DNA from 4 places in the Streptomyces sp. AgN23 genome. Region 4 is predicted to be linked to each of the others. Evidence: riboswitches for the same ligand, from Rfam matches in the RefSeq annotation. Region 4 holds a riboswitch; each other region holds the start of a gene.
What was found. A riboswitch is a leader RNA that binds a small molecule or an ion and turns the genes downstream of it on or off. The one in region 4 is predicted to bind cobalamin.
Positions count from the first base shown of each region.

Region 1: another riboswitch for cobalamin. It lies ahead of AS97_RS43055 (hypothetical protein); the one in region 4 lies ahead of cobN (cobaltochelatase subunit CobN).
Region 2: another riboswitch for cobalamin. It lies ahead of AS97_RS13275 (cobalamin biosynthesis protein); the one in region 4 lies ahead of cobN (cobaltochelatase subunit CobN).
Region 3: another riboswitch for cobalamin. It lies ahead of AS97_RS00795 (iron ABC transporter permease); the one in region 4 lies ahead of cobN (cobaltochelatase subunit CobN).

Region 1 covers NZ_CP007153.1:10,102,013-10,109,216, forward strand. Annotated here, with positions in the region: gene AS97_RS43040 (PHP domain-containing protein) at 1-724, shown strand, start outside; gene AS97_RS43045 (hypothetical protein) at 1,600-1,836, shown strand; gene AS97_RS43050 (NAD-binding protein) at 2,056-3,981, shown strand; cobalamin riboswitch at 4,075-4,203, shown strand; gene AS97_RS43055 (hypothetical protein) at 4,264-4,647, shown strand; gene AS97_RS43060 (FAD-binding dehydrogenase) at 4,804-6,609, shown strand; gene AS97_RS43065 (hypothetical protein) at 6,723-7,064, shown strand; gene AS97_RS43070 (DMT family transporter) at 7,117-7,204, opposite strand, start outside.
Region 2 covers NZ_CP007153.1:3,032,519-3,039,722, reverse strand. Annotated here, with positions in the region: gene AS97_RS13285 (putative cobaltochelatase) at 1-1,516, opposite strand, end outside; gene AS97_RS13280 (cobyric acid synthase) at 1,581-3,209, opposite strand; gene AS97_RS13275 (cobalamin biosynthesis protein) at 3,206-4,189, opposite strand; cobalamin riboswitch at 4,342-4,562, opposite strand; gene AS97_RS13270 (hypothetical protein) at 4,701-4,949, opposite strand; gene AS97_RS13265 (inorganic phosphate transporter) at 4,963-6,243, opposite strand; gene AS97_RS13260 (class II aldolase/adducin family protein) at 6,594-7,204, shown strand, end outside.
Region 3 covers NZ_CP007153.1:158,833-166,036, forward strand. Annotated here, with positions in the region: gene AS97_RS00770 (VOC family protein) at 1-430, opposite strand, end outside; partial or broken gene AS97_RS00775 (IS6 family transposase) at 1,035-1,640, opposite strand; partial or broken gene AS97_RS00780 (cobalt-precorrin-5B (C(1))-methyltransferase) at 1,691-2,004, shown strand; gene AS97_RS00785 (ABC transporter substrate-binding protein) at 2,011-3,009, opposite strand; gene AS97_RS00790 (ABC transporter ATP-binding protein) at 3,018-3,785, opposite strand; gene AS97_RS00795 (iron ABC transporter permease) at 3,789-4,844, opposite strand; cobalamin riboswitch at 4,956-5,092, opposite strand; gene AS97_RS00800 (hypothetical protein) at 5,275-5,457, opposite strand; gene tsaD (tRNA (adenosine(37)-N6)-threonylcarbamoyltransferase complex transferase subunit TsaD) at 5,545-6,597, shown strand; gene AS97_RS00810 (GNAT family N-acetyltransferase) at 6,597-7,169, shown strand.
Region 4 covers NZ_CP007153.1:9,255,810-9,263,013, forward strand. Annotated here, with positions in the region: gene AS97_RS40240 (precorrin-8X methylmutase) at 1-386, opposite strand, end outside; gene AS97_RS40245 (nitrite reductase) at 383-1,969, opposite strand; cobalamin riboswitch at 2,045-2,206, shown strand; gene cobN (cobaltochelatase subunit CobN) at 2,240-5,881, shown strand; gene AS97_RS40255 (hypothetical protein) at 6,031-6,285, opposite strand; gene AS97_RS40260 (cation diffusion facilitator family transporter) at 6,579-7,204, shown strand, end outside.

The DNA.
Region 1 (7,204 bases), 850 kb from region 4:
CTGCCATATGCACTCCGACTGGTCCGACGGCGGTTCCCCGATCGAGCTGATGGCCGGTACGGCGGCGCGGCTGGGGCACGCATGGGCGGTGCTCACCGACCATTCCCCACGGCTGACGGTGGCCCGCGGCCTCTCGGCGGACCGGCTGCGCGCCCAACTGGACGTGGTGGCGGAGCTGCGCGTGAAGCTGGCCCCCTTTCAGCTGCTCACCGGGATCGAGGTGGACATCCTCCCCGACGGCTCCCTGGACCAGGAGCCGGAGCTGCTGGACCGGCTGGATGTGGTGGTGGCCTCGGTCCACTCCAAGCTGCGGATGGACGCCCGCCCCATGACCCGCCGGATGATCACCGCCGTCAGCGATCCGCTGGTCGATGTGCTGGGCCACTGCACCGGACGGCTGCTCGGCGGAAAGCGCCCCGAGTCCGCCTTCGACCATGAGGAGGTCTTCGGCGCCTGCGCGGAGGCGGGCACCGCCGTGGAGATCAACTGCCGTCCGGAGCGGCTGGATCCACCGCGCAGGCTGTTGCGCGAGGCCGTCCGGGCGGGGACCTTCTTCTCCATCGACACCGATGCCCACGCGCCCGGCCAGCTCGACTGGCAGCGCAACGGATGCGCCAGGGCCGCGCAATGCGGGGTGCCGGTGGAGCGCGTCATCACCACCTGGACGGCGCGGCAGCTGGTGGAGTGGACCCGCACGCGCCGGCCCCCGCGCCGTGCGAGCTGACGCCTCCATCAGCCATGCGCGTCAGCGGCGATACGTGAAATGCGCGATGAATTCACCTATGCGCGGTAAGTCCTCGTATCATCTCCCCCTGCCGGGCTACCGCACAGGCGCCGCCACGCGTTCATCCTGAACATCCGCAGGCCCACCGTCCATGTCGCCATCCCGCGCAGCTGGCGCACCCTGATCAGAAGCCCGGCCGGGGCGGTCCTGCTCCGGCACGAGATCTCGCATCTGCGCCACGGCGACGCGGAGTCGGCGGACCGGCTGTCCGCCTTCCTCGCCCAGCAGCACGAGAAGAACCCGGCGCGCCAGAAGGCCGACCGGCTGCCGGCCCTCTCCCGCGGCTGGACCGGCGGCCACCCCGCCCCCTACGCCCGCTCGTGCCGTCGCCGCCGCATGGGCCTTCGCGGCCGGCGTCTGTATCCCGGCGATCGGGATCTGGACGGGCGTCCTGGACGGGGCGTCCGGGCGAGGGATGGTCAGGGACGGTCGCAGATCGACGAGCCAGCGCTCCCGAGGCTCCGTCGAGCCGCAGCTGCGCGAGAGGACCGGAATGGGGTGAGGGGCCGCGCACGGTCCAGGCGCGGTCCTTCGCCTGCGCGGGCCCGGTGATGAAGAGCGTCATGGCCAGGACGCCGCAGAGCGGAAATGCCACAGCGAGGCGTCGGTAAGATCTCGCCGTTGTTGCCTCCCGAGGCGGATACGTTACTGAGTCATCCGATAACTGGGGAGGGATCGGGCAGTATTGCGCCCCATCGAGGGTCGTTGGTGCCCGAGAGATCGGATCTATGGCCGGACCGCTTCCGGGGACGGAGCCACGGGGTGGAGGGTCGGAGGATGGACCCGCGTACGGTCCGGACAGGGAGGCGCACACGATGAGCGGCACGGCTCGACCCGACGACCCGGACCGGGAGACGGCGAACCGGGAGACGGCGAACGGGGAGACGGTGAACCGGGAGACGGCGGACCGGCAGACGGCGGACCCGGCGCCCGCCGAGCCCGAGGGCGGGGAGTCCGCCTGCTGGCTGGACCGGGTCTGCGCCGACTGCGGCGCGATCCAGGACACCGCGCCCTTCGCCCGCTGTGCGCGCTGCGGAGCGCTCAGGGAGTGAGCACACGGGGCGCCCCGCCCGCCCCGGTGCCCAACTCCCTTGGGCAGCCCACCAGGTACGGTCTGATCCTGACCACCGGAGCACGGGTGCCGGCCGCCGGAGACCGCGGTCGCCGTACCCCGCCCGGACGACCCACGGCATCACGGATCAACGGGGGGCTTCGCCGTCGTGTTCTCCACCTCCACCTCCGCCCCGCCGACCCCCTCGGGGGCGGCCCATATGGTCGTGTGCGGTGACGACGCGCTCGCGCACCGCCTCGCCGCCGAGCTCCACTTCGTCTACCGGACACGGGTGACGGTCGTCATCCCCGGCGGCGCCCCCTTGGCGGACCCGGCCGGGCAGCGCGTGGCCGGATGGCGGTCGGGCGGCCGTGCCTCCGCGCTCTTCGGCCGGTTCAGCGCGGCCGTCGGACGGGTCCCGCTGCCCCGGCAGACCGCGGATGACCCTGCTCCGGACGGGGGAGTGCGGGTCATGGAGGTCCCGGCGCTCGACGAAGAGGTGCTGACCGAAGCGGGTGCGGAGCACGCGACGGCGCTCGCCCTGGTCCATGACGACGACGAGGCCAATATCCACGCCGCCCTCCACGCCCGCCGCCTCAACCCCCGGCTGCGACTGGTGATCCGGCTCTACAACCGCAAGCTCGGCCAGCATCTGGAGGAACTCCTCGACGAGGCGGCGCGGGTGGCCGATCCCGGTATGGACCCGGCCGAACTGGACGCCACCACCACCGTACTGTCGGACGCCGACACCGCGGCCCCCGCCCTGGCCGCCACCGCCATCGCGGGCACCAGCAAAGTCCTCCAGGCCGACGGGCTGCTGCTGCGCGCGGCGGAGCGCACCCCGCCCGGCCCCGACGAGGTGGCCCGCCCGGGGCTGTGCACCCTCGCCCTGCTCTCGTCCACCACCAGCGACCCCGGCGGCAGTGAGGGCTCCGACAGCAGCGGGGACGAAGGGCCCAAGCTGCTGCCCGGAGACGAGGAAGTGGCCGCCGCCACCGGCCGCGACACGGTGGTGCTCGAGGCCGTCTCCGCCACCGGCCCACCGTCGGCGCCACGGCGGCTCGGCACCCGCAGACTGCCCCTCGCCTCGCTGTTCTCCCGCCGGCTGCGCTGGTCCGTCGCAGGAATGGCGATCGCAGTCCTCGCCCTCACCATCGCCTCCTGGCAGCTCACCGGTGCCGGTCTGCTCCACGCCGCCTACCTCACGGTGCTCGATGTGCTGGCGATCGACGACCCGGCGCTGGACGAGCCGACCGGACGCAAGGTCCTCCAACTGCTGTCCGGGCTGGCCGGACTGCTGATGCTGCCCGTCCTGGTGGCCGCCGCGCTCGAAGCGCTGGGCACCTTCCGCACCGCCTCCGCGCTGCGCCGCCCTCCGCGCGGCCTCTCCGGCCATGTCGTGCTGCTCGGGCTCGGCAAGGTCGGCACCCGGGTCCTGGCCAGACTCCGGGAGATGGACATTCCCGTGGTGTGCGTGGAGGAGGACCCCGGGGCGCGCGGCATCCCGCTGGCCCGCAGGCTGGGGGTGCCGACGGTGATCGGCGATGTCACCCAGGAGGGCGTCCTGGAGGCCGCCAAGATCCAGCGGGCACACTCCCTGCTCGCCCTGACCAGCGTCGACACCACCAACCTGGAGGCCACGCTGTACGCCCGCTCGGTCAAGCCCCGGCTGCGGGTGGCGCTGCGCCTGTACGACGACCGCTTCGCCACCGCCGTCTACCGCACGCTGCGCGCGGCGCATCCGCGGGCCCTCACCCGCAGCCGCAGCGTCTCCAGTCTGGCGGCCCCGGCGTTCGCCGGAGCGATGATGGGGCGTCAGATCCTGGGCGCCATACCGGTCGAGCGCAGGGTGCTGCTCTTCGCCGCCCTGCATGTCGCCGGGCATCCGCAACTGGAAGGGTGTACCGTCGCCGAGGCGTTCGCACCGGGCGCCTGGCGGGTGATCGCGCTGGACGCGGCGGAACCCGCCGACCGGCAACGCGACCTCGCCGCGGCGCCTCGTTACGACGGCGCCACCCAGGAGCCCGCCCTGGTGTGGGATCTGCACCCCGGCTATGTCCTGCGGCCGGCCGACCGCGTGGTGCTGGCGGCCACCCGCCAGGGCCTGGGCGAAATCCTCGCGGGGGCGGCGGCCCGCCGCGACTGACGTCGAACCGCCCGTGGTGCTCCCAGGAGCGGGGGCCACATGGTGCGGCGGTGTCCGGGATGCGATGATGCCGGGCGACAAAGGCGACGGCGGAACGAGGAAGCCGGTGTGAATCCGGCGCGGTGCCGCCACTGTGATCGGCGAGCGGATCCCGAACAGCCACTGCCCGTACACGCGGGTGGGAAGGCCGGGACGAGCATCGACCCGAGAGCCAGGAGACTCACGCGGTCGCCTCCTCGACGGAAAACCGGGGCGGACTTCCCCGGAGGAGGGCGATGGGCCATGCCTGTCAGGCCGACCGACCCGGTGCCATGCCGGGTGACCGTATGCCGGGACTGCTGCTGCGGCAGCCCCAAGGTGACCGGAATCGACCATGCGGAACAGATCGCGCGGCTCCGTGAGGAGGCGCCCGTACGCGTCTCCGCGTGTCTGGACGTCTGCGATCAGGCCAATGTGATCGTGGTGCAGCCATCGGCGGCCGGACGTGCCGCCGGGGGCAGGCCGGTGTGGCTCGGCCTGGTCAACGACCCGGATGCGACAGAGGACATCGTGGCCTGGGTCACGGCGGGCGGCCCCGGTGTGGCACCGCTGCCCGACATCCTCGATCTGTACGCCTTCTCGCCACGGCGGCGCGCCTCGCCGGAGGCGTCATCCGGCGGGCGCTGACCCGTCGAAGTTCCCTGCGGCATACGGGAGTTGCTCATTGAGGGCAGGAGTCTGGTGGGCCCGCACCCGGTGGGCTACCGTCGGTAACACATTGCCGTCGCGGCAACCCCCTTCGCCTCTCCCGCACCCTCCGAACCCCCTTCCGGAAGGCAGCCCATGGAGAACTCCACAGAGAATGCCGCCTCGCTTGCCGGGATCAGCCGCCGCCGCGCCCTGACGGCGGCGGGTGGTGTGCTCGCCGGCGCCGCGCTCGCCCAGGCGGCGGGCCCGGCCTTCGCCGCCTCCGGGGCGTCTTCGGACGCGGACGCCATCGTGGTCGGCGGCGGGCTCGCCGGGCTGGTCGCCACGGCGGAACTGGCGGCCGCGGGACGCAAGGTGCTCCTCCTCGACCAGGAGCCCGAGAGCAACCTCGGCGGCCAGGCGTTCTGGTCCTTCGGCGGCCTGTTCTTCGTCAACTCCGAGGAACAGCGGCTGATGGGCATCAAGGACTCCCATGAACTGGCCTGGCAGGACTGGCTCGGCACGGCCGGCTTCGACCGCGGCGTCTCCGATCCCGGCGGCCAGGACTACTGGGCCCGCAAATGGGCCGAGGCGTACGTGGACTTCGCGGCCGAGGAGAAGCGGTCCTGGCTGCACGGGCTCGGCGTGCAGTGGTTCCCGATCGTCGGCTGGGCCGAGCGCGGCGGCGGCCTCGCGGACGGGCACGGCAACTCGGTGCCGCGTTTCCATGTCACCTGGGGCACCGGTCCGGCCGTGGTCGAGCCGTTCGAGAAGAAGGTGCGGGCCGCCGCGAAGGACGGGCGGGTGACCTTCAAGTTCCGGCACCGGGTGGACGATCTGGTGGTCACCGGTGGTGCCGTCACCGGGGTGAGCGGCGCGATCCTGGAGCCGAGCGACGCCGCCCGCGGCAAGCCCACCTCGCGCACCGTGGTCGGCCACTTCGAGCTCAACGCCCAGGTGGTGATCGTCACCTCGGGCGGTATCGGCGCCAACCACGATCTCGTACGGCGGAACTGGCCCGACCGGCTCGGCTCACCGCCGAAGTTCATGGTCACCGGCGTCCCGGCGTATGTGGACGGCCGGATGCTCGCGATCACCGAGAAGGCGGGCGGACGGATCGTCAACCCCGACCGCATGTGGCACTACACCGAGGGCCTCAGAAACTACGACCCGATCTGGCCGGGCCACGGCATCCGCATTCTGCCGGGCCCCTCGTCGATGTGGTTCGACGCGAAGGGCAAGCGCTTCTCCACCCCCGACATCCCGGGCTACGACACCCTGCACACCCTTGGGACGATCACCGCCACCGGCTATGACTACTCCTGGTTCGTCACCACCCAGAAGATCATCGCCAAGGAGTTCGCGCTCTCGGGCTCCGAGCAGAACCCGGACCTGACCAACAAGGACATCCTGCAGCTCCTCTCCCGCATCTGGCAGACACCCGAGCCGATCCAGCGGTTCCGGGACAAGGGCGAGGACTTCGTCGTCGCCAACACCCTGCCCCAACTGGTCGCGGGCATGAACAAGCTGACCGGCGACAACCTGATCGACCTGGCGGACCTCACCCGGCAGATCGAGGCCCGCGACCGCGAGATCGCCAACCCGTACACCAAGGACGTCCAGGTCATGGGCATCCGCAACGCGCTCGCCTACCCCGGGGACACGCTCAGCCGCACCGCCTCCGCGCACCGGATCCTGGACCCGTCCGCCGGACCCCTGATCGCCGTGCGCCTCAACATCCTCACCCGCAAGACCCTCGGCGGCCTCCAGACCGACCTCACCGGGCGCGTCCTGGACGCCTCCGGCAACCCGATCACCGGCCTGTACGCGGCCGGTGAGGTCTCGGGCTTCGGCGGCGGGGGAGTGCACGGCTACCGCTCCCTGGAGGGCACCTTCCTCGGCGGCTGCCTGTTCTCGGGTCGTGCCGCGGGCCGTGCGGCGGCGGCCGCGACCGCGACCTGAACCGGCGGGCGCGGCGGCGGTGGCGCACCGGGCACATGGCAGACTCCTCCTGCGGTCCGCGGGCGGCCGGGGGCATCCCCGGCCTGTCAGGTCGCTGAGGCAGGGGAGGGCGCATGGGCGGGGACGATCCGCATATCCATGTCGAGTCGAAGGTGGTCCGAGGCGTCGCCGCCGTCCGCGACATGATGGCGTCCACGTTCGGGCTGGCCGGTGACCTGCCGAGCCGCATCGCCACCGGATGCGGGCTTCGGGCACCGTACGCGATGACCTCTCCGCGGCCGGAGAACGTCACCTGCCTTGCCTGCCGTGAGTATGCGCGGCTGGAGCATCTGCGCTTCGCGGACGAGCTCGAACGGCTGGGGCGGATGCCCGGATCGACCATCAGCGCGGACCAGGCGAAGCTGGCCGCGGACCGGCATCGCGACCTCGCGAAGCGGTTTTCCGTCGCGGAGTGAGGGGGCGGGCGGCAGAGCGTCCGCCGCCCGCCCCGCCCGTGGACGGATGCCGCTACGGCACCCGCCCGGGGTCTGACCGAGCAACGGTGGGCTCCGCCGCTGTGCGTGGCGGCGTCACGCCTTCCGGCCGCTGTCGGCGC
Region 2 (7,204 bases), 6.2 Mb from region 4:
GGAGCCCGGGACCGCGCCGCCCGCGCGACCGCTGGTGCGGGGCGGCGGCCCGGACGGTCGCCGTCAGATGCAGTGCGGAGAGCGTCCCTCGCGGGCGGCGCGCCCCGGTGGTGCGGCCGTGCTCGCTGCGGGCGCGCGACCGACGTCCGGCCGCGCCCTGGCCCAGACCGGGGACGTCGAGCCGCCGGGTCCGGAACGGTTCGGCGGCGCCCCCGGCCGCCCGGTCACCGCCGGCTCCACCACTACCGCCGTCCGCTTCTCCCGCCCCGCCGTCGCCATCGGCCTGGGGAGAGTCGGTCTCGCGGTCGGCCGTCTCGTGCTCACCCGTGCGCCGGTCGGGGACGGACGGCTCGGGTGCGGTGGGCGGTGCCTGCTCCCCCGCTCCGTCGCCCGGGTCCTCCTGGGGCCCGCCGCCGGGGTTCTCGGGGCCGCCCGGGCCGTCCGGCCCGTCGTCGGAGCTGTCGGGGCCCTCCGGGCCCTGGTCCGGATCCGGCTCCGGCTCGTCCTCCTCGAACTGCCGCAGGATCTCGTCGAGTTTGTCCTCGTCGAGCCCCGGCGCGTCGAACGGGGCCCGCCGTCGGCGGTGGGGGAGCGACAGCAGCGCCGCCCCCCGGACGTCCTCGGTCCGTACGTCGGTGCGCCCGGCCCAGGCGGCCAGCGCGGTCGCCGTACGGGCGGTCACGATGTCCGCGCGCATCCCGTCCACCTCGAACCCGGCGCACACCGCCGCGATCTGCCGCAGCGCGCGGTCGCCCAGCACCACCCGTGGCAGCCGGGCGCGCGCCGCCGCGATGCGCTCCCGCAGGGCGTCCTCGTCCGCCGCCCAGCGCGCCGCGAACCCCTCGGGGTCCTCGTCGTACGCCAGTCGCCGCCGCACCACCTCGACCCGCTCATCGGTGTCCCGGGACGCCGCGACCTCCACGGTGAGACCGAAGCGGTCCAGCAACTGCGGCCGCAGCTCGCCCTCTTCCGGGTTCATGGTGCCGACAAGGAGGAAGCGCGCGGCATGCCGTACGGAGACCCCCTCGCGCTCCACGTAGGAGGCGCCCATGGCGGCCGCGTCGAGCAGCAGGTCGATCAGATGGTCGTGGAGCAGGTTGACCTCGTCGACGTAGAGCACCCCGCGGTGGGCGTCCGCGAGCAGTCCGGGCTCGAACGCCTTCACCCCGTCCGACAGCGCCCGCTCGATGTCGAGGGCGCCGACCAGGCGGTCCTCGGAGGCGCCCACGGGCAGTTCGACCATCCGCGCGGGGCGCGCCTCGCCGGTGTCCGGCTCATGGGGCCCGTCCGGGCAGGACGGGTCGGGCGCGGCCGGATCGCAGGAGAACCGGCACCCGGCCACCACGTCGACCGGCGGCAGCAGCGCCGCGATCGCTCTTACGGCGGTGCTCTTGGCCGTGCCCTTCTCCCCGCGCACCAGGACACCGCCCACGGCGGGTGAGACGGCGTTGAGGAGCAGGGCGAGCCGCAGACCGTCCATGCCGACGATCGCGCTGAAGGGGTAGGTGGTGGTCACGCGGCGGTACCTCCTGGTGTGCGTGGGCGTCGCGGTCCGGTGTCGGTGTGGGTGCCGGGGTTCATCACGACGTCCCCCCTGGCGCCCCCGGAGGGACGAACGGCAGCCCCTCCGGGACGCCCTTCTCGATGAGCCGCAGCAGTGCGTCGGTGTCGGCGTGCTCCTCGATCAGGTCGCCGAGGCGGTCCAGTTGCTCCTCGCGCAGCTCGCCGAAGCGGGTGTCCGGCGCCGGTACGAACGCCCGGCCCGCCGCGGCGGCCACCCGGCGCAGAAACGCCCGCCGGAAGCCGTCGCTCTCCAGCGAGCCGTGCCAGTGGGTGCCCCACACCGAGCCCACCCGGCAGCCGTCCAGGAAGGGCTCCTCGGCCCCGTCGAGCAGCTCGGCGACCCCGTGGTGGATCTCGTATCCCCCAACTCGCTCACCGAGCGCCTCGCCCACCGGCCGGGCCAGGGTCTTCTCCGCCGCGAACCGTACCCGCACCGGCAGCAGCCCGAGCCCGGCGACTGTCCCGGCCTTCGACTCGATCTCGTCCTCGATGCGCTCCCCGAGCACCTGGAAGCCGCCGCAGACGCCCAGCACCGGGCGGCCCTCGGCGGCCCGCCGGGCGATCGCGTCGGCGAGCCCGCGCTCGCGCAACCACTCCAGCGCCCTTATGGTGCCCCGGGTGCCCGGCAGCACCACCAGATCGGCGTCGGCCAGCTCCTCGGGCCGGTCCACGAACCGCACGACCACGCCCGGTTCGGCCGCCAGCGCGTCCACGTCCGTGAAGTTGGACATCAGCGGCACGGCGGCCACCGCGATCCGCAGGACGTCCGCGCCGTAAGGGGGCGCCACGACGCTCTCCCGCACCGTGCCGCGCAGCGACACCCGCAGCCCGTCCTCCTCGTCGATCCCCAGCCCGTGGGCGAACGGGAGCACACCGACGGTCGGGCGCCCGGTGAGGTCGCGCAGCATGTCCAGACCGGGCTCCAGAAGGCTCACATCGCCGCGGAACTTGTTCACCAGATAGGCGGCCACATGCCGTTGGTCCGCCGCCGACAGCAGCGCGGTGGTGCCGAAGAAGGACGCGAAGACGCCACCGCGGTCGATGTCCCCGACCACCACGACCGGAAGCCCGGCGGCGCGCGCCAGCCCCATGTTGACGATGTCGGTGCGGCGCAGATTGATCTCGGCCGGACTGCCCGCGCCCTCGCAGATCACCGCGTCATGGGTGCGTCGCAGCTCCTCCAGGCACTCCGTGACGGTCCCCAGCAGCGCCTCCCGCCCCGAGACCCGCGTCCGCCCGGGGGAGTCCGCGTCCGACGGCGGGTTCGCCGCGGGCCCCGATCGCCCGAAGTACCCGCGCGCGCTCAGCTCGCCCACCGGCTTGCCCAGCAGCACCACTTGGCTGCTGCGGTCGCTGCCCGGCTTCAGCAGGACCGGGTTCATCAGCGCGCTCGGCTCGACGCGCGCGGCGGCGGCCTGCATGGCCTGGGCCCGCCCGATCTCCGCCCCCTCCCGGGTGACGAAGGAGTTGAGCGACATGTTCTGCGCCTTGAAGGGGGCCACGCTGACGCCCTTACGGGCGAGCCACCGGCAGATCCCGGCCGTCACGACGCTCTTGCCCGCGTCGGAGGTGGTGCCCGCGACGAGCAGGCCCCCGCCCCGCGCCCCGGAACCGTCCGTGCCGCCCTTACCGCGTATCCCGCTCATCCACCGCCCCTTCCAGCGGCCCGGGGCCGCCCCGTCAACGCCCTCAGGACCGGCCGGGCCGCCACGGACACCCCGAGCGCCAGGACGCCGACGCGCCGCGACAGCCGTATCGCCCGCTGGATGTCGGCCGACTCCACCGGCCGCCCGCCGGAGTTGAGCACCGGCCGGTGCTCGACCCGGCCGCCGTACGTGAGGGTGCCGCCCAGCCGTATCCCCAGCGCGCCCGCGAACGACGCTTCCACAGGGCCCGCGTTCGGGCTCGGATGGCGCCGGCCGTCGCGCCGCCAGGCGCGCCGCGCACCGCGCGGATCGGGGCCCGCGAGTGTCGCCAGGGCCGCCGTAAGGCGCGCACCGGGCCAGCCGGCCACATCGTCCAGACGGGCCGCCGCCCAGCCGAACCGCCGGTAGCGCGGCGACTTGTGGCCCACCATGGCGTCCAGGGTGTTGATGGCGCGGAAGCCGATGAGCCCCGGCACGCCGCCCACGGCGCCCCACACCAGCGCGCCCACGACGGCGTCGGAGGTGTTCTCGGCGACCGATTCGACGACCGCGCGGGCGATCTGCGGCCCGTCCAGCGCCTGCGGATCGCGGCCGCACAGATGCGGCAGCCACTCCCGGGCGAGGTCGAGGTCACCCGCGGCGAGGGCCCCGCCGACGGCCCGTGCCTCACGGCCCAGCGTCGTGCCGCCCAGCACGGCCCAGGTGGCGGCGGCGGTCAGGGCGGCCTCCGCGCCGCCGCGCCCGCCGAGGGCCCGTACGACACGGGTCAGCAGCGCGGCACCGGCGGCCGCGCCGCCCGCGCACAACACGGTGTGCAGGGCCCCGTATCCGCGGTGGTCACGCCACAGCCGGCGCTCGGCGGCCGCGGCGGCGCGCCCGAACGCGGCGACCGGATGGCCGCGGCGCGGATCGCCCGTGGCGAGATCGCCGAGGAAGCCGAGGGCCGCACCGCACGCGAACGAGGCGTGATCGGCACGCATCCGTCAGGCCGCCGTCACGCCTCGGCGCGACGACACATAACCAAAGGGGCCAGGGGGGCCGAAGGGGCCGGAAGAGCCAGTGGGGACAGAGGAGGCTGACGACGTGGCGGTGCCGGGCATGGCGGTATGTCCTCACTCAGGGTCCGCGCCCTGGTTCGACTGACCGGCGGTGAAAGTCTCCTGGCTCCCGGATCCGCGCCCCTCCCGGTCTTCCAGCCCCGCGTACGAAGCGAACCGTACGGTCGAGCCGTGACCCCATACAGGCGATGGGAGAGTGCTCCCCGGTGACAGTGGCGGGACCGCGCCGGATTCTCACCGGCTTCCTCTCCTGCCGCCGTTTGGCTCGGGAAGTCCACCATGGGCCGCGAATGGCCGTCAACTCGCATATGACCCAAGTCGCCCGAGTGTGCCGAGCCCCACAGACGGCGGCCGCACACGAGGCGGCCGCCGGACGGTCGGCGCTGGTCAGCACCACCATCCGGCGGCCGGTGGGTCGATGAGGACGCGAGCCTCAGGCGACGATCAGATAGATGCCGTACGCCACGGCCGCGGCGCACAGCGCGAAACAGGTGTACGCGCCGGTGCGCGCGAGCGCCGAGGCGCCGGCCGCGCCACCGGACGCGGCGGCCGTGCCGCCCTGCTCCGGCGCCGCCTTACGGGACGTACCGAGGATGCCCAGGGTGAAGACGCCCACCATGCCGACCGTCACCACGAGGCTGACGCCGAAGACCTGGCCGAGTGCCGCCCAGTCGATGCTCATGTTCCGTGGCTCCTTAACGGATGGTGCTGCTCGCGGCGGCGGGGGTGGGGGTCTGCTCGCGTGTGTGCTCGGCGATGCCGCTCTCGGGGGCGGCCTCGACCGCGCTCTCGGGGGCGGAGGGCTTCGCACCCGCGGGCGGCGGGGCCACGGACCGCAGGGCGGCCGTGACGACGCCCACCGGCTCGTGTGCGTCGACCTCGTTGACGTTGGTGTGGTCCACGGGCTTACGGCGCGACAGCGCCCAGATCGCCCCGCAGGCCAGGACGGCGAGCACGGCCACCGCGGTGATCCCCGCGTTCCCCTGGTCGGCCAGCAGCGCGGCGGCGCCCGCCACCAGGCCCGCGGCCGGGAGGGTCAGCACCCAGGCGACCACCATGCGGCCGGCGGTCGACCAGCGCACCACCGCGCCCTTACGGCCGACACCCGCACCCATGACGGCGCCGGAGCAGACCTGGGTGGTGGACAGCGCGAAGCCGATGTGGGAGGAGGCGAGGATGACGGTCGCGGCGCCGGTCTGGGCGGCGAAGCCCTGCGGCGGCTGGATGTCGGTGATGCCCTTGCCCATGGTGCGGATGATGCGCCAGCCGCCCAGGTAGGTGCCGAGCGCGATGGCCAGGCCCGCCGAGACGATGACCCACAGCGGCGGGTCGGAGTCGGGTGCCACCACGCCCCCGGTGACCAGCGCCAGGGTGATCACGCCCATCGTCTTCTGGGCGTCGTTGGTGCCGTGGGCCAGGGAGACGAGGGCGGCCGAGGCGATCTGCCCCGCGCGGTAGCCCTTCGCGGTGTCCTCCGCGGCTCGGCCGCGGCCGAGCCGGTAGGTGAGCCGGGTGGCGGCCACCGTGGCGATGCCGGCCACGACCGGCGCGGCGACGGCGGGGATCAGGACCTTCATGACGATCGCGTCGCCGTTGACCCCGTCCAGCCCGACGGAGACCACGGTGGCGCCGATCAGGCCGCCGAACAGGGCGTGCGAGGAACTGGACGGGAGCCCGGCGAGCCAGGTCACCAGATTCCACAGGATCGCGCCGACCAGCCCCGCGAAGATCACTTCTGGTCGGATACCGGAGTCCTCGTCGATGATCCCGCCGGAGATGGTCTTGGCCACCTCCACGGACAGGAACGCGCCGACGAGATTGAGGACGGCCGACATCGCCACCGCCACCCTGGGACCGAGTGCTCCCGTGGAGATGGTGGTGGCCATGGCGTTAGCCGTGTCGTGGAAGCCGTTCGTGAAGTCGAACACCAAGGCCGTGACGATCACGATCCCGATGAGAAGCGTGATGTGTTCCATACACCCGGTCAATCAGTTCGAAGGTCGTTAGTGGCACGGTGAACGTAAGGAAACAGGGTGAACGGAAGGTGAACTGAGCAGGGCGTCAGGGTGACGTGGTTGCGGGAGTGCCACAGCCTGATGAATTCAAGCCTACTTTCCTATGTCGTACGGGGGTTGGGCCTCGGTCGAGGACTGCAGGAGGGGGCCACGGGACGGGCCCCGCGGCCGCCCGCCGTTCACCCTCGTTCACCCGCACCGGGGCGGCTGCCCACGAGGCGCGGTCGTAGACGTAGGCCGCGCCCGTTCCGGTCCCGCCATCGCCCGGCCGGCGGACGCCTGGAAGGATCGGGCCCCGGAGGTGAGGGCAGGTGACCCGGTCGCGATCCACGCGGCAGCCGCAGCCGCGGCTGACCCACCCCCTGCGCCAGGCATGGACGCAGGTGGTGAGAACGGCCCGCAGAACCACCGCCGACGGCCTGGTCGTCGGCACCTCGGGCAATGTCTCGGCCCGGGTGGGCGACACCGTCCTGGTGACCCCGAGCGGCGTCCCCTACGACCGGCTCGGCCCGCGGGACGCCGTCGCCGTCGACCTCGACGGGCAACAGGTCCTCGGCACGCTCAAGCCCACCAGCGAGCTGCCCATGCACCTGGCCGTCTACCGGGAGACCGACGCCGAGGCCGTGGTCCATACCCACGCCGTCCACGCCACGGCCGTCTCCACGCTCGTCGACGAACTCCCCGCGATCCACTACATGACCGCCGCCCTCGGCGGGCCGGTCCGCGTCGCGGCCTACGCGCTCTACGGAACGGACGAACTGGCCGACGCCATGATCGAGGCGCTGCGCGACCGCAGCGGCTGTCTGCTGCGCAACCACGGCACCGTCGTCCACGGCGCCACCCTGGACCAGGCGTTCGACCGCACCGCCCAGCTCGAATGGATGTGCCGGGTCTGGCTCACCGCGGTCTCCGTCCCCGGCCG
Region 3 (7,204 bases), 9.1 Mb from region 4:
TGCGAGGACGAACAAGGCCCTCGCGCAGTACGCCTGGCGCCCGGGTCGTGCCACGCTCCTCTCGGCCGGGCCCGTTGTACAGAGGGGCAGGCGTCACCGGCTGGGTCGCACGTGCAGTCACCGCGACCTCGACCCGGACGCTGGTCGCCGGCTCGACCGCTATCAGCCGGTGCTCATCAACGTTCGACTCGACTCCCAGGCGGGTCAACCTGGATGCGATACTCTGAAGATCGTCGGGACTATCCGCGCCGATCGACAGTTCCAGCAGACGCCGTGTGGGCGCGTGTACCAACTTCAGCTGTCGGCCACCGACGCTGGTGGCAAACCAGCCGTCGTCTTCCCTGACCAGTCCGAACTCCTCGTAGTAGGCGCTGGTCTGCGTGAGTGCAGGTACACCGATCGTGATGGAGTTGAGCCGATGCAAGCTCATGACACGCCCTTCTTTTCCGGGTCGGCAGTAACGAAGCCCTGCCGGATGTTTCCGATTTATTCAGTGTGGGAGACGAGCCTCGTTCCCAGCTAGCAAGAACCGCACTGATGTGCGCATGACTCCTGCGCCGATATCGCCATCGCGTCCGGACAGATTCTGACCGTCTGGCCGACCACATGCCCTGAGACATTACGGACTGCTACAACGCCTGATGCAGCCGCGGAGACGAGGGCTCCCTAGACCCGTAGGCAGGCGCAGCATGCCGGCCCGCATGCGCGCACACAAACCAGATAAATCGGGGCATGTCAATTCTCTCGCCCCATGGAAGCCACCCACGTCCCGACTCAGCGATCAGCCGAGGGCAGCCCCGAATCGTTCATGCACGCACGCTGCCTCCTTGCAGGCGACGCCAAAGTCCGTTGCAGTCCAGTGTCCGCCAGCAAGATTCAACGGTCAAGACAACTTTCGAATATCACTCTGTCATCCAGGCGCCTTTCATGGTCAAACGGGGAGGATCAGGTACACGCACGGCGCTGTCACGTTGTTGGGGGTGTGAGTGCCTGATGGGGTGTCGGGTGTGGTGGGCCAGGTTCCGGCTCTATCCTCAGGCCGCGGCAGGCAGGCTGGCGATGCCGGTGACCTGATCCCAGGTGCCGAAGCGGATGGTCATCTCGGCGCGGTATCCGGTGGCTGTCATCAGGTGGCGGCGTGGCCGGAAGTGGGGTGAGACACCGCTGAACGCGGCCAGGAACTGCTGGGCTCCGCCGACGGAGCGGGAGCCTTTCATGGCACGTTCGCGTTGCCGGGTGGGCTGGTGGCTGTTCTCGGCCCGGTTGTTCAGCCCCTTGTGGGAACGGTGCTCGACGGAGGGCATGACCTCGCGGTGGGCCGCGCTGTAGGAGCGCAGCTTGTCGGTGACCACCGTCCGCGGCACCGAGCAGGTCTTCTTGAGCAGTTTGCGGGAGAACCGCCTGGCCGCAGTGGTGTCCCGCCGGTTTTGCGCGAGGATGTCCAGGACGGCGCCGTCGGCGTCCACAGCCCGCCACAGGTACTTCAGCTCGCCGTTGATCTTGATGAAGACCTCGTCCAGGTGCCACTTGTCACCGGGCCGGGGCCGACGGCGGCGCAGTCCGTCGGCATAGGCCTGTCCGAACTTCGGACACCAGCGGCGCACCGTCTCGTAGGAAACGATCACGCCGCGCTCGAGCACAGTCGCCGATGGCTCGCCAGCGGTGGCCTGTGCCGCCGGGGTCGCCTCACTTCGCCAAGCTCTCCAAGCTGGCCGCCGGTCATCTGGACCTGCACTCCGCACGCTCCCAGGTCGACAAGGGCTTCCTCGCCGAACTCGCCCACCGTGGCGGCGCCGACGAAACCCTCGCTGCCGAGGTCGCGAACGCCAACACCGGTCTGGCCGCACTGCAGTTGTGCACGGCGGCCGGGATCCCGCTCGGCGACCTGGTCGCGATGACAGCCCGCGACGAGGCCCTCACCGTCCTGCGCGGGGTCCCCGCCCGGTCGACGTGATCTGCATCGACCGGGCGGGCACGATCGTGGGCCGCAGCGCGATCCGCTGACGGTCCTTACCGCTGCTGGGCCGCCGCCCGCAGATACCCCCCGAGCCGGACGATGGCGGACGGGTTGCGGGGGCTTTCCACCAGGTCGACGTAGTCGAGGACGAAGATCCGCTTGTGCTTGACCGCGGAGACGTTCCGCAGCGGGGCGTACGACAGCAGGAACTTCCGCTTCTGCTCGGCGCTCACGTCGCTGTAGTTGCAGACGACGATGACGTCCGGGTTCCGCTCGACGACGCTCTCCCAGCCGACGGTGGTCCAGGAGTCGTCGACGTCGTGCATGACGTTGTCCCCGCCGGCCTTGCTGATGATCTCGTCGGGGGCGCCGTAACGGCCCGACGACAAAGGCTGGTCCTGGCCGCTGTCGTAGAGGAAGACCTTCGGACGGTGGGCGGGCGCCTTCGCCACGGTGGTGGCGACCTGCCTCTTGAAGTCGGCGATCAGCGCGGCGGCACGCTTCTCGACGCCGAAGAGCTTGCCGAGGTTGGTGAGGTCGGCGTACAGGGCGTCCAGGGGCGGCATGATGCCGCGCGAGGTCTTGGTGCGGCCGTTGCGGCAGGACTCGGTGAGGATGTACGTCGGGATGCCGAGCTTCTTCAGAGCCTCCGGGGTGAAGCCGCTGTCTTCGCGGAAGCCGTAACTCCAGCCGGCGAAGACGAGGTCGGCGCGGGCGTCCAGGACGTTCTCCTTGGTGAGCCGGTCCTTGGAGAGCCACTTGACCTTGTCGTAGGCGTCCTTCCAGGGCACGTCGGTCAGGTCGCCCTTGTCGTCGGGCATGGCGAACCCGGCCATGCGGTTCTCCAGGCCGAGGGCGAACATCAGCTCGGTGATGCCGACGTCGTTGGTGACGACCCGCTGGGGGACCTTGTCGTACGTCACCTTCTTGCCGCAGTTGGTGAGCGTGACGGCGTGGGACTTCGCCTCCTTGGACGACTCGACACTCGCGCCGCAGCCGGTTGCGGTGACGGTGGCTGCGAGGCAGAGGGCGGCGGCGAGCAACTTACGCATGGGAGTCCTTACTTGGCGGGCTGAAGCAGGTCGAACAGGAGCTGGACCGCGCCGGTCTCCGGGTGCCGCACCGGATGCGCGCGCACTCCGAACACCTCGGCGAGCAGGGCGGGTCGGAGTACGTCGTGCGGTGGTCCGGAGGCGGCGATCCGGCCGCCGGCGATGACGTAGAGGACATCGCAGTGCGCGGCGGCCAGGTTGAGGTCGTGCAGGGCGGCGAGCACGGTCAGCCCGCTGTCGCGGACGAGGGAAAGCATGTCCAGCTGGTGGGCGATGTCGAGGTGGTTGGTGGGTTCGTCGAGGACGAGGACGCGGGGTTGCTGGGCGAGGGCGCGGGCGATGAGGACGCGCTGTTTCTCGCCGCCGGACAGGGCGAGGAACCCGCGGTCGGCGAGGTGCGTGACGCCGGTGCGGTCCATGGCCTGCGCGCAGACGGCGCGGTCCTCGGCGGCCGTGCGGCCCTGGTGCGGCAGGCGTCCCATCGCCACCGCTTCGGCGACGGTGAAGTCGAACTCGGCGGACGTCTCCTGCGGCAGCGCGGCCAACTGCCGGGCGGCGGCCCGCGGTTCCATGGCGTGCAGGTCGTCCCCGTCGAGGCGTACGACTCCCCCGGCCGGGCGCAGTGCCCGGTACACGCAGCGCAGCAACGTCGACTTGCCGCTGCCGTTCGGACCGACGAGCCCGACGAACGCCCCGCTGTCCGCAGCGAGCCGCACGTCCTCCACCAGCCGGGTCCCGGCGGCCTCGACCGTCACGTCCTCGATGTCGAGCCTCATCTGTCACCGGCCTCCGAACGCGTAGCCGCCGCGCCGCATCAGCAGCAGGAAGGCGGGGACGCCGACCACCGCGGTGATCACTCCGACCGGCAACTCCGCGGGCGCGAGCAGGAGTCGGGACAGGATGTCCGCCCACACCAGCAGGACGGCTCCGGCGAGGGGTGCCACCGCGAGCACCTTCCGGTGGTCGGCACCGACCAGAATCCGTACGACGTGCGGCACCATCAGTCCGACGAAACCGATGGCTCCACTGACCGCGACCACCGTGCCGGTCACCGCTGCCGTCACCAGGAACAGCTCCCTGCGCAGCCGGGCGGGTTGGACGCCGAGCGCGGCGGCCGTCTCGTCGCCCATGGCGAGTGCATTGAGCGGTTCGGCCCGCCACCGCAGCCACGCCCACCCGGCGGCCACGGTCACCGCGGCGAGCGGCACCTGCGCCCAGGTCGCCCCGCCCAGGCTGCCCAGCAGCCACATCATCGCCGAACGGGCCGCCTCGCCCCGGGCCGCGCCGAACACCATGACAGTGGTGACCGCCTCGAAGCCGTACGCCAGCGCCGTCCCGGTCAGGATCAGCCGCAGCGGTGTCAGGCCGTGCGGCGAGCGGGCCACCGCGTACACGAGGACCATGGCCGCGAGCGCCGAGGCGAACGCCGACACCGACAGCGCCCACACACCCAGCCCGGCGAACGCCCCGAGCAGGATGACCGCGTTCGCGCCCACCGCCGCGCCCGAGGAGATGCCCAGCACGAACGGATCGGCGAGCGCGTTGCGCACCATGGCCTGCACGGCGACCCCGACGGCCGCGAGCCCCGCGCCCACGACGGCCCCGAGCACGACGCGCGGCAGCCGGATCTCCCAGACGATGGTGTACGCGGCGGCGTCATCGGCATGCACGGTGCCGCCGGTGGTCCCTGCCCACAGGAAGCGGAACACATCCGCCCAGCCGATCCCTGCGGCCCCGAGGCCGACACCGCACACGAGCGACACGAGGAGAAGCAGTCCGAGGCCGAGTGCCAAGGGGGGTACGGGTATTCGGCCGGGGATGGGGCTGCGTCGCACGGTCGGGGCGGTCCTTCGCCTAGGGCCGCCGGTCGGACCTCACGCAAGGAGACAGCCCGTACGACACGAAGGCCGCGCGGTCCCCTCTCGCAGTCCACGGCGAGCAGTCAACGGGTCGCGCCACCCACAGGCGATCGGGCTCACGCGAACAACCAGGGGTCGCCGCACACACCGTTGCGGGTCAGCGCCGGACTCTCACCGGACTTCCCCCGCGGGAGGCGTTGGGAGCCTAACAGAGGCAGATCAACGGCAGACGTGCCGCTCCCACTCCGGCGAATACAGGTGGCTGTCGCCGAACTGCTCCGCCCCCAGCGTCCGCGGCGCTCAGGGATGGCTGTCGGGGCGACGGGGGCGCACTTTACCCGGCGAGGGCCAGGAGCTGCGCGTTCGAGGAGCGAACGGGACCAAGCCCTCATCCATTCACCTGCGGTCAGAGCCCGAGGAAGCCGAGGGCGCCTCGTACCTGGTCGCTGCCGGTGTACGGGCGGCGGGTTCGGAGGCTCCCGGAGTTCCCGGCGGTACGGGTCAGCGAGCCGCCTGCCGCCGCCTTCGCGATGGGCGAGGCAGCAGAGACTTCGGGAAGCGGGATGTCCAGATGCCACTGGCTGGGCATCGCTCGCGAGCCCGAACTCGGCTTAACATCCCACCCGACTTATTGCACACTATTCGCAACAGCATGTGGCTCGCAGGAAGGCGCAGCATGGCCCCTCCGATCGTGCTCGGGATCGAGTCGTCGTGCGACGAGACCGGCGCGGGACTCGTCCGGGACGGGGTCCTGCTCGGCCATGCGGTGGCGTCGAGCATGGACGAGCACGCCCGCTACGGCGGAGTGGTCCCGGAGATCGCCTCCCGCGCTCATCTGCATGCCCTGCGCCCGGTCGTGGGCCAGGCACTCGACGAGGCGGGGCTGCGGCTGTCGGACATCGACGCCGTCGCCGTCACCACGGGGCCGGGCCTGTCCGGCGCGTTGCAGGTGGGCCTGGCGGGTGCGAAGGGCATCGCCTACGCGCTGGGCGTGCCGCTCCACGGGGTTCATCACCTGGCCGGTCATGTCGCCGCCGACACCCTGGAACACGGCCCGCTGCCCAACCCCTGCATGGTCCTGATCGTCTCCGGCGGCCGCACCTCGCTCCTCCGCGTCCGCAGCCTGGCCCGCGACCCGATCGCCCACCTCGGCGACACCCTCGACGACGCCGGGGAGTGCTTCGACAAGGTCGCCCGGGCCTTCGGGCTGCCGTACCCCGGCGGTCCGGCCATCGACCAGGCGGCGCGCACAGGCGATCCGCGCGCTGTCGACTTCCCGCGCCCGCTGCCCGGCTCGTACGACTTCTCTTTCTCGGGGCTGAAGACAGCCGCCGCCCGCTGGGCCGAGGGTCACCCGGGCCGAGAGCTACCGGTGGCGAACGGGGCGGCCTCGCTCCAGGAGGCGATCGCGGACGTACTGACCCGCAAGGCGGTGGCCGCCTGCGTCGAGCACGGGGTCGGCACGCTGGTGGTGGTCGGCGGGGTCGCCGCGAACTCCCGTGTCCGGTCCCTCGCCGAGGAGCGCTGCCAGGCCGCCGGAATCAACCTACGTGTACCGCCGCTCAAGCTGTGCACAGACAACGGCGCGATGATCGCCGCCGTCGGCGACCTCCTCGTACGCGCCGGAGCCGAACCCGCACCGCTCAACGTGTCCATTGACCCGTCAGCGCCGTTGGAATACGCGGCCCTGCACCCGGTGTCGACCACCACGAAATCGGTGGCGGCCTGATGAACACCCGCATCAAGGTCTTCAGGGACGCGGGCCTGCTCGCCCATTCCGGCGCCTTGCACTCCCTCTACGTCTCGGCGTTCTGCGTCCCGCCCTGGAACGAGGACGAGGCGAGAGCGGCCGAGTTCGTGGGGCGGCTGGTGAGCAACGTCCGACGGCTCGGCTTCACCGCCGCGCTCGCCTTCGCCGGGGAAGAGTCCCTCGGTTTCGCGACCGCCGGGACCACCCTGGCCCCGTTCCCCACCGGCCGCTGCTACCCACAGGCAGCCGCCGGCCTTGGCCCCGAGCGCACCGTCGACTGGCTGTGCGGCGCCCGCGCGATAGATGAACTCGCCGTCCGCCCCGCAGCTCAGGGCACCGGCCTCCCCGCCGACCTCCTCGAAGCGGTGACCGAAGACGCTCCAGGTGGCCGCTCCTGGCTGCTCACCTCCGTGCAGTCGTCCCGGGCCATGTCCTTCTACCGTTCCCAGGGCTGGACCCAGGCCACGCACCCTTCCCCCGACGGCAACGGCAGCGCCGTCTTCCTCAGCCCTCGCCACCCCGCCCGGCACCTGGCCGCCCAGCCCCTGTAAGCATCCGGAGTCCACCCACTGCGACCTTGAAGGTG
Region 4 (7,204 bases):
TCCCGCCACAGCTCCAGCGCGGCGGCGCTGCGCGTGGTGCCCATGCGCCGCGCCAACTCCGGTACGGCGGGGTCCGCGAGGGTGCAGATGATCTCGTTGTCGGCGGGCAGCCGCTTGCGGGTGACCCCGCTGGCGACCATGCGGGCGTCACAGAGCACCGGCGCGCCGGACCGCAGCGCGGCACGGGCGCGGGAGACCACCTCGGGCGTGTACGCGAGGTCCTTGACCAGGTCGACCATGCCGCAGGCGTGGATCATCCGCACCGCCACCTGGCTGACGTCGGCGGGGAGCCCGGCGAGGTCGGCCTCGGCACGGATGGTGGCAAAGGACGCGCGGTAGATGGCCGCCCCGTCCTTCTCGTAGTCGAACACGGTGTCCTCGATCATGTCGTTCCACGGGCCGCCGCGACGGCGCCGGCCAACTGTTCTGCTGTCACATCCGCGCTGTCCGCGCTGTCCGCCTCCGGCGTGTCTCCCCTCACGCCCCGTACGGTGACGCGGTAGTCCGTGTCGCCGGTCGCGAGCGCGTCCACCCAGCGGCCCCCGGGGTGACCGCAGCGCCGTTCACAGCCGGAGACGTACACCGGCAGCGGATCGGGCCCGGCCGGGCCGCCGCCGTACGCCGTGCCGCTCACCGGCCACGGCTTCGCCCCGCCCGCGTCCGCTCCCGCCGGGTTCGCGGCTCCCCGGGCCGTGCCCGAGGTCCCGCGCGCCGGGTCCATGGCCCCCCGCGCCGTGTTCGCGACCATGCATGCCGTGTCGGCCCGCACATCCGCCAGGGACTTGGCGCAGCCCGGCCGTCCCGTGCACGCGCCGACCCCGAGCCACGGAGAGTCCGGCGTGGTCACCAGTCCCGCGTCGGACAGTTCGGCCAAGGCACCGCGCGTGTCGTCCGGGGAGAACCCGGGGAGCACCACGCCGCGCCAGGGTGTCATACGCAGCTCAGCGGCCCCGCTCCGGGAGGCGAGCCCGGCGAGCAGCCGCCACTGTGCGGCGCTCACCCGGCCCAGGGGGAGGGCGACGGACAGCGCGTGACGCCCGTTCGGGCCGGGGACCGGCCCGAAAGCGGGTGGCGTGGCGCGGGCGCGGGGCGCTGGTTCATGCTCCACGGGTACGGCCTCGACGCCCGCGTCGGCGAGTCGCGCGGCCAATCCCTCGGTCGTCACGGCGTGTCGTGCGGGGAGTTCGCGTACCCGCCACGCCCGGGTGCCGCTCTCATGGGCCTTGGCCAGGAACTCCACCGCGGCCAGCGCCGCCGCACGCGGCGCGTCCTCGCGCCGCACCCGGAGACCGCCCCCTGCCGCCGACCCGGCCGTAGGAGACCCCCGCCGCGCTGCCGCGTCCGGGTGTGCCCCCGCCGTCGACGGCGACGGCACACCGGGGCCCGGCAGCGGACCGCCGACCCGTAGCACCGCTCCACCGTCCGGCGTTGCGATCAATGTCACATCCGCGCCCAAGGTGGCCACATCGCCACGCCCATCGTCCAGCGCGAAGAGGAACCTGCCCGACAAGCCCGACAATTCCCCGCCCCTCGTCGGTGCGCCGCCGCACAGTGCGGCGTCCAACTCCCGCACCCACGCCACCACGTCCGCATGCCCCTCGCCGTCCAGGCCGGACAGCGGCGACGCCACGATGTTGCGCACCCGGTCATGGCGGTCGGAGGGCAGCAGTCCGGCCGCCCGTAGCCGGGCCGCCAGTTCCGCGCCGCACCCCGCGTCCAGGCCGCGCACCTGCAGATTGCCCCGTGAGGTGATGTCCAGCCGCCCGTCGCCCAACTCCTCGGCCACCCGCCCCAGCGCCTGTGCCTGACGGGCCGTCAGCAGTCCGCCCGGCACCCGTATCCGGGCGAGCGAACCGTCGTCCGCCGGGTGCAGCCGCAGCGCGCCCGGACAGGCGTCATCGCGCCCGCGCACGGGGGTTTCATCCCCGGATGGGGTGGTTGTCGGGGGGAGGGGCATGGCGGCGAGCATACCGACGATCCGGTCCGGCCCGCCGCCCCGGCCAGGCCGGAACTCACCGTCCCGTGGCAGGTCAGCAACGCTTACTATGCTCAACGGTGGGTCGGTCCCGGCCCGCGATACGCACAAGACGGCACTCACGGTAGGAAGCCGGTGGAAATCCGGCGCGGTCCCGCCACTGTGAGCGCGGCGGCTGCCGAACGGCAGCGGCGGCGCGAGCCAGGAACTGCCGCCGTCTTCAACCCGCCCGGGGCGCGGACCCCGAGGAAGGCATGCCGTCGCATGATTCTGCTGCTGTCGACGTCCGACACCGACCTGCTGAGCGCCCGTGCCGCCACGGGCCCGGTGCCGTACCGCCTCGCCAACCCGGCCCGTCTCGCTCTCGACGACCTCCCCGGCCTCCTCGACGGTGTCGAACTCGTCGTCGTACGGCTCCTCGGCGGCATCCGCGCCTGGCAGGAGGGGCTCGACACGCTGCTCGCGGGCGACCTCCCCGTGGTCGTCCTCACCGGTGAACAGGCGCCCGACGCCCAGCTCATGGAGGCGTCCACGGTCCCGGTCGGCATCGCCGCCGAGGCCCACGCCTACCTCGCCCACGGCGGGCCCGCCAACCTCGACCAGCTCGCCCGGTTCCTCTCCGACACCGTGCTGCTCACCGGCCATGGCTTCGAACCGCCCGCGCCCGCGCCCACCTGGGGTCCGCTGGAGCGCACCGGCCGCGAGGCCGCCCCCGGCGGCGTCACCGGCCCGACCATCGCGGTGCTCTACTACCGCGCCCACCACATGAGCGGCAACACCGCCTTCGTGGAGGCCCTGTGCCGGGCCGTGGAGGACGCCGGTGGCCGCCCGCTACCGCTGTTCGTGGCCTCGCTGCGGGCCCCCGAGCCCGAGTTGATCGAGGCACTCGGCGCGGCCGACGCCATCGTCACCACCGTCCTCGCGGCCGGCGGCACCCGCCCCGCCGAGGCGTCCGCGGGCGGCGACGACGAGGCGTGGGACGCGGGCGCGCTCGCCGCGCTCGACGTGCCCGTGCTGCAGGCGCTGTGCCTGACCTCGTCGCGCGCCGCGTGGGAGGAGAACGACGAGGGGCTCTCCCCGCTGGACGCCGCGACCCAGGTCGCCGTCCCCGAGTTCGACGGGCGGCTCATCACCGTGCCGTTCTCCTTCAAGGAGGTCGACGAGGACGGCCTGCCGGTCTATGCCGCTGACGCCGAGCGCGCCGCGCGTGTCGCCGGAATCGCGGTACGACACGCCCGGCTCCGCCATATCCCCGCCGCCGACAAGCGCCTGGCGCTCGTCCTCTCCGCCTACCCCACCAAGCACTCCCGGATCGGCAACGCCGTCGGCCTCGACACCCCCGCGAGCGCCGTCGCCCTGCTGCGCCGGCTGCGCGCCGATGGCTACGACCTGGGCCCCGAGGACGGGCCGGACGCGCTCCCGGGCCTGGTCTCCGGCGACGGCGACGACCTGATCCGCGCCCTCATCGAGGCGGGCGGCCACGACCAGGAGTGGCTCACCGAGGAGCAGCTCGCCCGCAACCCCGTCCGCGTCCCGGCCGCCGACTACCGTCGCTGGTACGCCGCGCTCCCGCAGGTGCTCCGGGACGCGGTCGAGGAACACTGGGGCCCGCCGCCCGGCCAGCTGTTCGTCGACACCAGCCGCGACCCGGAAGGCGAGATCGTGCTGGCCGCGCTGCGCCGCGGCAATCTCCTGGTGGTCATCCAGCCCCCGCGCGGCTTCGGCGAGAACCCCATCGCCATCTACCACGACCCCGATCTGCCGCCCTCGCACCACTACCTGGCCGCCTACCGCTGGATGGCCACCCCTCGTGCCGACGGCGGATTCGGCGCCGACGCCATGGTCCACCTGGGCAAACACGGCAACCTGGAGTGGCTGCCGGGCAAGAACGCCGGGCTGTCCGCCGCCTGCGGCCCCGATGCCGCGCTCGGCGATCTGCCGCTCATCTACCCCTTCCTGGTCAACGATCCGGGCGAGGGCACCCAGGCCAAGCGCCGCGTCCACGCCACCCTTGTCGACCACCTCGTCCCTCCGATGGCCCGCGCCGACTCCTACGGCGACATCGCGCGGCTGGAGCAGCTGCTCGACGAGTACGCCGCCATCTCCGCGATGGACCCGGCCAAGCTCCCCGCCATCCGCGCCCAGATCTGGACCCTCATCCAGGCCGCCCGGCTCGACCACGACCTGGGCCTGGAGGACCGGCCGGACGACGACGGCTTCGACGACTTCCTGCTGCATGTCGACGGCTGGCTGTGCGAGGTCAAGGACGCCCAGATCCGCGACGGACTGCATGTCCTGGGCACCGCCCCGGCCGGGCCCGCGCGCGTCAACCTGGTGCTGGCCATCCTCCGCGCCCGCCAGATCTGGGGCGGTACGTCCGCGCTCCCCGGCCTGCGCGAGGCGCTCGGCCTGGACGAGTCGGCCGCCACCCGCACCGGCGCCGACGAGGCCGAGGAGCGGGCCCGCGGGCTGGTCCAGGCGATGGAGGACGCCGAATGGGCCCCGGAGGCCGTCGAGAAGGCCGTCGTCACCCTGCCCGAGGAGCAGCGCCCCGCCGTCTCCGCGATTCTCGCCTTCGCCGCCCGCGAGGTCGTCCCCCGACTGGCGGCCACGACGGACGAGATCGACCACGCCGTCCACGCCCTCGCCGGCGGATTCGTCCCCGCGGGGCCGTCCGGCTCGCCGCTGCGCGGACTGGTCAACGTCCTGCCGACCGGCCGCAACTTCTACTCCGTCGACCCCAAGGCCGTGCCCAGCAGGCTGGCCTGGGAGACCGGCCAGGCCCTCGCCGATTCGCTCCTGGAGCGCTACCGCGCCGACAACGACGGCCAGTGGCCGAAGTCCGTCGGCCTCTCTCTGTGGGGCACGAGTGCGATGCGCACCTCCGGCGACGATGTGGCCGAGGCGCTGGCGCTGCTGGGCGTCCGGCCGGTGTGGGACGACGCCTCGCGCCGGGTGACGGGCCTGGAACCCGTGCCGCTCGACCAGCTGGGCCGCCCGCGCGTCGATGTCACCCTGCGCATCAGCGGCTTCTTCCGGGACGCCTTCCCCCATGTCGTCGGGCTGCTGGACGACGCCGTACGGCTCGCCGCGTCCCTGGAGGAGAGCGACGAGGACAACTACATCCGGGCACACACCCGCGCCGACCTCGCCGCACACGGTGACGAGCGCCGCGCCACCACCCGGATCTTCGGCTCCCGCCCCGGTACCTACGGCGCCGGGCTGCTCCAGCTCATCGACAGCCGCGACTGGCGCACCGACGCCGACCTCGCCGAGGTCTACACGGTCTGGGGCGGCTACGCCTACGGGCGCGGTCTCGAGGGGCGGCCGGCGCGGGCCGAGATGGAGAGCGCCTACCGCCGGATCGCGGTCGCGGCCAAGAACACCGACACCCGCGAGCACGACATCGCGGACTCCGACGACTACTTCCAGTACCACGGCGGCATGGTGGCCACTGTGCGCGCCCTCAAGGGCACCGCGCCCGCCGCGTACATCGGCGACTCCACCCGCCCCGAGACGGTCCGCACCCGCACCCTCCACGAGGAGACCTCACGGGTCTTCCGTGCCCGGGTGGTCAACCCGCGCTGGATCGAGGCGATGCGCCGCCACGGCTACAAGGGCGCCTTCGAGCTCGCCGCGACGGTCGACTACCTCTTCGGGTACGACGCGACCACGGGCGTGGTCGCCGACTGGATGTACGACAAGCTCGCCCAGACCTATCTGCTCGACCCGGAGAACCGCGCCTTCCTGGAGCAGGCCAACCCCTGGGCGCTGCACGGCATGGCCGAGCGGCTGCTGGAGGCCGAGAGCCGCGGGCTGTGGGACGAGCCCGACCCGGAGGTGCTGGAGCGGGTGCGGGAGCTGTATCTGGAGACGGAGGGCGGCTTGGAGGGCGGGGACGAGTAGCCACGTCCGCGGGGGCAGGTTGGCGTGTTCGCGGGGACGAGTAGGCACGTCCGCGGGGGCGGAGTAGGCACGTCCGCGGGGGCGGGTGGGCGTGTCCGCGCCGCCCCCGCGCGAGCCGGCCGGTGGACGGGCGGTGTACGGCCGGTGGCTCAGTCGGCGGACGGTCGTGCGGCCGGGCGGGCCGCCGCCCGGATCCGGTCCGGCCAGGGGGGACAGCTGACCAGTTCGGTCCACTCGCGGTCGTAGCGCCCGGGCACCGCGCGCCCCGCGGACGCCCAGCGCTCGACGAGCGCCGCGTAGATGGGTACGGAGGTGGATGTGTGAACGGTCTGATGAACCGTTCCGTCGCCTTCGGTGCTCCGGTCCAGCGCTCTGCTCGGCTGCGAGAGAGAACGGCGTCGCATCGTCGTCGTCATAGTCGGACAACGCGCCGTGCCCCGCCGGGTCACCCTCCGCGCGCCGGTCTCACCCGCATCGGCGTGGTCTCGCACATGTCAGCGACTCCCTGGCGGCGGGCCCGGGCGGCCGGGCCGTACCTCTTTTCGCACTGCGAAATGAAAAGCATTGCCGCATTCATAAAGCCACTTCGCCGGCGGTGCGGAAGTTTATTGATAACCGTGTCCATTGCAGCCTTTGGCGAATTCCCTCCGGGGCTGTTTCAATTGCGCTGTCCCGAAGACGATCCGAGGAGGAGCCGGTGGGAGCTCATGCGCACGGACCCGACGAGGGGCACGGCGGCCACGCCCACGGGGTGGCGGAGAACGCCGACCGCCGGTGGCTGTCCTTCGCCCTCGCGCTGATCAGCGGCTTCATGGCGGTCGAGGTCGTCGTCGGGATCATCGCCCGTTCCGTGGCGCTGCTGTCCGACGCGGCCCATATGCTCACCGACGCCGCCTCGATCGTTCTCGCGCTCATCGCGATCCGGCTCTCGGCGCGCCCCGCACGGGGCGGATACACCTATGGGCTCAAGCGGTCGGAAATCCTTTCCGCCCAGGCCAATGGGCTTTCTCTGCTGCTGCTCGGCGCCTATCTCGGCTATGAGGGCGTGGGGCGGCTGATCGATCCGCCCGAGGTGACCGGCGGTCTGGTGCTGGTCACCGCGCTGGCCGGGGTGGCGGTGAATCTCGTGGCCGCCTGGTGCATGTCGAAGGCCAACCGCTCCTCGCTCAATGTCGAGGGCGCCTTCCAGCATGTGCTCAACGATCTCTACGCCTTCATCGCCACCGCCGTCGCCGGACTGGTGGTGGTGACGACGGGCTTCGCCCGTGCCGACGCCATCGCCGGTCTGCTGGTGGTCGTCCTCATGATCAAGGCGGGTGTGGA